DNA from 2 places in the Proteiniborus sp. genome. Region 1 is predicted to be linked to the other one. Evidence: predicted binding sites of a transcription regulator. Region 1 holds the regulator's gene; the other holds the start of a gene.
The links. The regulator HrcA, encoded in region 1, represses chaperone genes, less so after heat shock. The targets are predictions, from matches to a motif close to TGTTAGCACTCNNNNNNNNNGAGTGCTAACA.

Region 1 (3,452 bases):
TACTGCCACACAAGAGTTTGTTGTTCCTAAGTCAATTCCAATTATTTTTGACATATTTATTCCTCCTTATGTAGTACAAAATTATTTTGAAACCTTAACCATACTAGGTCTTATAACTTTTTCTTTAATTTTATAGCCCTTTAGAAAAACTTCTGTAACCACATTTTCTTCATAGTTCTCATTTTCCTCTTGAGCAACTGCGTGATGATAGTTTGGATCAAAGTTTTCTCCTAATGCATTTATTTCTTCTAAACCATTAGATTTAAGGGATTCCATTAATTGTTTGTATACCATCTCTACTCCTTTATATAAATTCTCTACAGTAGATTCTTCAATATCTACTTTAAGTGCTCTATCAAAATTGTCTATAACAGGAAGCAAAGATGTAATTAGTTCTTGTGTTGCATATTGAAATATGCTTTCTCTTTCTTTTTCTGTTCTCTTTTTGAAGTTGTTAAAATCAGCTTGAAGTCTCATATACCTATTTGAAAGTTCTTCATGCTCAGTAGCTGTCTTGTTATATTTTTCTAACAAATCGCTAACATTAATTTCTTTATCATTCTCATTTTCTTCAATAGTGGCTTCTAGATTACTATCAGCGTCTCCATTCTCTAAGCTACGCTCAACAAAATCTTCTTTTGCCGTTTTTTCCATTTTCTAGCCCTCCATTCAAAGATATTATTGTATTGTGCATCATTTTGACAATTTCACACTTTATCATTGTATGACTTGTGTCTTTAGCTCTATTCTATAAAATTTTTCTTAATTATTTCATTCAAATCTAAAGATAACGACCTGACCACACTTATTACATTAGAATAATCCATCCTCGTTGGTCCTATAACACCTATTTTCCCTATAGTTCTTCCATTTAAGCTATATGTGGCAGTTATTACACTACAATTTTTTATTTCTTCGTAGACGTTCTCATTGCCAATTGTAATCTCAATATCATTTTGTCCTTCACCAAGCATCATTTCTAGAATATAAGGCTTATTTTCAATAAAAGAAATAAAATCTCTAGCTTTTTCCACATCATTATACTCTGGAAAGTTAAAAATTTTAGTTACACCATCTAAAAAGATTCCAATTTCAGCAGTATCGTTTAATGTATTCATTAAAATTGGGATAATGTCTAAAATTGACTTTTTGAACTCATACATTTCTTTTATTAGATTATCTAATATTTCTGGGGCAATTTCTCCAATGTTGCAATCCTTTAGTTTGTCATTTAAATAATTGGATATTATATTAAGATGATCAGATGAAATACCAGAGTCAGTTCTCAAAACAGTATTTTTAACTATTCCAGAATCAGTTACAATAACCATCAATATTTTAGTCTCATCTATAGGAACTAATTGAATATGTTTTAACTGACTTTTTTTTATTTGTGGGGCAATGGCAAGAGAAGTATAGTTTGTTACCTTTGATAGAATTTTAGCAGCATTATAAATAAGCTGATCAACTTCTCCTATTTCCTCTATAAGCTTACTTTTTAAATCATGTCTTAATATAAAATCTAAATCTGTTGATTGCAACAGTCTATTTACATATAGTCTATATCCTTTATCAGAAGGTATCCTACCTGCTGAAGTATGAGGCTGAACTAAGTAGCCTAGCTCTTCTAAGTCAGACATTTCATTTCTGATAGTGGCAGGACTAACGCCTAAATCAAACCTTTTTGAAATAGTTCTAGAGCCTATAGGTTCAGCACTAGTTATATAGCTTTGTATAATTGCCTGCAAAATTTTAAGTTTTCTATCGTCAAGCATCATACATGATCACATCCTATTTTATTATTAGCACTCTTGGTTGTTGAGTGCTAATCTCATGATTTTAAGTTATCATTGTTACATTAAATTGTCAATACCTTTTTGCATATTTTATTTATGGAAGAATTTCCATAAAAACTATATTACATAAATCTAAACCTTTAAGTGTTAGCTTAATATTTCCTTTGCTTTCCTCTAATAAACCTTCTTTTATAAATTTATTTATAGTTTTTCCATAGACTTCTTTTATATTAATGTTGAATTTGTCTTCAAAGCTTTTAAAGTTAATCCCTTCAATTAATCTAAGACCTAATATTAAATATTCTGCCATTTCCATATCTTTTTCTATAAATTCTTTTTCTTCTATAGCTAGTCTTTTATTAGATACTTGTTCAAAATAGAAGTTCATATTCTCTGTATTGCCATATCTATTGCTTTTAAAATATGAATGAGCAGACAATCCTAATCCTATATAGGGTTCACATTTCCAATAGATTATGTTGTGCTTACTTTCCCATCCTTTTTTAGCAAAATTAGATATTTCATAATGGCAATATCCTTTTTTCATTAGTAAATTTATTCCTTCGTGATACATGTCCCTTTCAATATCTTCGTCAGGCAGAGCTAACTGATTATTAATGTATTTATCATAAAAAAAGGTACCTTCCTCTAACTTCAGACTGTAATAAGATATGTGCTCTGGTTGTAATTCCGTGGCTAATTCTAATGTTCTTATTGAGTCTTCTAAAGTTTGTTCTGGAAGATTAAACATCAAATCAAAGCTAACATTATTAAATTCATATTTTCTTATAAGCTTGTAGGTATGAATAAAATCTTCTACTGTGTGTATTCTTCCAATTTTTTTTAACATTGCATCATTCATTGATTGAACACCAACGCTAATTCTGTTTATTCCTGCAATTTTATATATTTGTAACTTATTTTGGTCTAATGTTTTTGGGTTTGCTTCAATAGTAACTTCTTTTACTCTATCAGCATTTAATTTTTTGTGTATATATTCCATTATTTCATAGACATATTTCCCATCTATTACTGTTGGTGTACCTCCACCAATAAAAATTGTTCCTACATTATAATCTTTTAACTCTTCTTCATACATATCTATTTCCTTCTTTATAAAAGAAATGTACTTGTCTGCATTATCTAGTGTCCCAGGAAAAGAACAAAAATCACAATAATAGCACTTACTCTGGCAAAAAGGAATATGGATATATATTCCAATGTCTTTCATTAGAAACACTCCTTTATATATTTAAAAGCTAAGGAACTTTTCCTTAGCTTCACACCATTATAATCATAAAATAATATATATTAATCGAACACTTGCAGGACGAGACTATGACTGTTATAGAGTATAGATAAAATCTATTTTAGCTCCGTGTGTTTCTATTGTTATTATTCATTACTTTTCATCATATTTTAATACAGCTAAGAAAGCTTCTTGTGGCACTTCTACATTGCCAATTTGTCTCATTCTCTTCTTTCCTTCTTTTTGTTTCTCTAATAATTTCTTCTTTCTAGAAATATCTCCACCATAGCATTTTGCTAATACATCTTTTCTAAGTGCCTTTACAGTTTCTCTTGCAATGATTTTTGAGCCAATGGTAGCTTGTATAGGCACAGCAAATTGATGTCTTGGTATAACATCCTTAAGCT
Region 2 (3,452 bases), on a different contig from region 1:
TGCACTTAGTACTTTTTCCATTTCTATAGTTAAATCTCCATCAGATGCAAGGCATACTGGATGATTTTTAAGTCTTTTTGATGGCTTTACATCCTTTACTTTGCCAGATAAAGCTTCTTTCATAAATTCAAATATATCTTTGTTTTCTTGTGTATCAGAGGTCTTATTATCTTCTTTATCCATATCTTCTATGCCTAAATCTCCACTAGATACAGATTTAAATTCCTTATCCTTATAATTCATTAACATACGAATGGCGAATTCATCTATATCATCTGTAAAATATAAGATTTCATATCCTTGTTCAGATAAAAGATCTATCTGGGGCATTTTATCAATTCTTTCAACAGATTCTCCAGAGGCATAGTATATATACTTCTGTTCTTCCTTCATTCTACCTACATACTCATCCAATGTAACCATTTTCTTCTCTGTAGAAGAGTAGAACATTAGCAAATCTTGAAGTATTTCTTTATTTTGCCCAAAATCACTATAGACTCCATATTTTAGTTGCCTACCAAAGTTTTCATAAAAAACTTCATATTTTTCTCTTTCGTTTCTTAGTAACAATTGTAATTCGCTTTTTATTTTTTCCTTTATTCTTTTAGCGATGATTTTTAATTGTCTATCATGTTGAAGCATTTCTCTTGAAATATTTAGAGATAAATCTTCTGAATCAACCATACCTTTTACAAAGCTAAAATAGTCTGGAACCAAATCTGGGCATTTATTCATTATTAGGACACCATTAGAATATAATTCTAATCCTTTTTCATATTCTGTAGTGTAAAAATCATAAGGTGTTTTTTCAGGAACAAATAATATTGAGTTGTATCTTACTGCTCCGTCAGCACTAATATGTATGTGCTTTAGAGGCTTGTCAAAACCATACCTCTTTTCAGAATAAAAGCTTTCATAGTCTTCATCACTAAGCTCATTCTTATTCTTTCTCCATATTGGAACCATACTATTTACAACTTTTTCTTCCACTATTTCTTCATATTCATTTTCAGTGCCTTCCTTAAGTTTTCTTGTACTAATATCCATTTTAATTGGATATCTTATGAAATCTGAGTACTTCTTTATTATAGATTTAATTCTATACTCTTCTAAGAATTCATCGTAGTTTTCATCATCAGTATTTTCTTTTATTTTTAGTATAATTTCTGTTCCAACACTTTGTTTTTCATATGGTTCTATAGTATATCCATCAGCACCAGTTGATTCCCATTTATAGCCTTGATCACTACCAAATGCCTTACTTAAAACTGTAACTGAGTCTGCCACCATAAATGCAGAGTAGAAGCCCACTCCAAACTGACCTATAATATCATATCCGTCTTTTAGTTCATTTTCATTTTTAAATGCAAAAGAACCACTCTTTGCTATTGTTCCTAGATTTTCTTCTAGTTCTTCCTTTGTCATACCAATTCCTGTATCAAATACTGCTAATGTTCTATCGTCCTTGTCAGCTACTATTTTGATGTAATAATCATTTTTATTGAATGTAATGTTTTCATCTGATAAAGCTTTATAATACATTTTATCAATAGCATCACTAGCATTGGAGATAAGCTCTCTTAAAAATATTTCTTTATGAGTATAGATAGAGTTAATCATCAGGTCTAATAATCTTTTAGATTCTGCTTTAAATTCTTTTTTTACCATAAAACCTTCTCCCTTCGTAAATAATTCATCACATTAATTAGCACTCTCTTCATTAGAGTGCTAATTATAATTTACCAAATTCATATAATTTGTCAATGGGTTATACATAAAATTAAGGATACTTATGTTTTATTTCTTGATTTAATGAAATTTATACTCGTTTTCTGTTTCGCCCATGGATAATTCTTATATATATAAAAGATTTAATAAAAAGTTACTAGTTGTAGTAACTAAGTATATATTAGTCTAATAGAATATAAAATAAGGGTAAGAGACTAGTATATAAAAACTGGAGGGAGATTCATAAAATGATAGGTAAGGAAAGAAGGATGTTCCCAGGTGGCAATACATCTAAGGGTTTTTTCTCGTATTATGACTATATAATAAATAGAAAAGATGCAAATAAAATAATTATTTTAAAAGGTGGACCTGGAACAGGAAAATCTTCAATGATGCGAAATATTGGGATTTATATGCAAGAAAAGGGATATGATGTTGAGTATCATCATTGTTCCTCTGATAGAGAATCTATTGATAGTGTTATGATACCAAAATTAAAAATAGCTGTAGTTGATGGTACCGCACCTCATGTTATAGATCCAAAATATCCTGGTGCTATAGATATGATAATAAACCTAGGAGAATACTGGGATTCTAAAGGTTTAGAAAAAAATAGAGAGGAAATCATAAAGGTAATAGATAGAAACAGTAAGTTTTATAAAAGCGCATATAAATATTTAGAAGCAGCAAGACTTATTCAAGAGGATACAATTTGGAAAATGGAAGAAGTAATGGATTTTGGAAAGCTTAATGTATTAACAGATAATTTAATAAAGGAAGTGCTTAATGGCTTACCATTGGTGGAGAAAGTAGGGAAAGAAAGGCATTTATTTGGTAGTGCATATACACCAACTGGATGGGCAGAGCATACTGACACACTACTTAGGGATATAGATAAGACCTATTATATAAAAGGAGAAATAGGTACAGGGAAAACAACATTGATGAAAAAAGTATACCAAGAAGCTACTCAGAGAGGCGTTGATGTAGAAGTTTTCCATACACCATTGATACCAGAAAAGATAGAAACTATTATAATCAAGGATTTAAATATAGCTTTATCTATAATGGATGCAGCTAAAGATAACAACATTAAGGTAATAGACTTAAACGAATATATTAATAAAAAAATATACAATAACTATAAAGAAAGCATAGAAGACAACAAAAAAGTGTACGAGAATTTAATATCCATAGCCATAAAAAAGCTAGCAGGCGCAAAGAAAAATCACGACCTAATGGAAGCGCAGTATATTCCAAATATGAATTATGATGAAACTGAGAAAGTGAAAAATAGAATTATAGACATAATATTAAAATATGAAATTGACGCTACGGACAATATTTAATTAATATTGTTTACAAATATACTATAATTTGTTATTATATAAAGTATGAATAATAGAAGGAGTGATGCGTTATGAAAAATATTAAATGTAATTTTTACTTAAACAAATCTAATAATTTCATACTGCCACTTCTAGAGATATGTCAATCAATTTATAACTAGTCGTTTATAAATTTTAGTTATATAGCGTTTTTGTGCCTATACAACCCTAGGAGTGGTTCATCTAAAAAAACTACAACTAGGGTATTTCTATGCCCTAAATTAATGGGAGGATTAAGAATTGACAAACAAATATAATTTACTTGATTTAGGCTGGAACGAATGCTTTGAAAAAGGAATTGAGCAGTATGGTGATTCCTATAGCATTGGAAGAGTA

Region 2: the regulator HrcA is predicted to act here: its motif matches at 1,704-1,734, upstream of htpG (molecular chaperone HtpG).

The regions. Positions count from the first base shown of each region.
Region 1 is NZ_JAWRHZ010000055.1:9,238-12,689, reverse strand. It holds gene dnaK (molecular chaperone DnaK) at 1-54, opposite strand, end outside; gene grpE (nucleotide exchange factor GrpE) at 82-654, opposite strand; gene hrcA (heat-inducible transcriptional repressor HrcA) at 744-1,778, opposite strand; gene hemW (radical SAM family heme chaperone HemW) at 1,891-3,027, opposite strand; gene lepA (translation elongation factor 4) at 3,199-3,452, opposite strand, start outside.
Region 2 is NZ_JAWRHZ010000057.1:24,295-27,746, reverse strand. It holds gene htpG (molecular chaperone HtpG) at 1-1,668, opposite strand, end outside; gene ABV008_RS12065 (PRK06851 family protein) at 1,977-3,077, shown strand; gene rsgA (ribosome small subunit-dependent GTPase A) at 3,357-3,452, shown strand, end outside.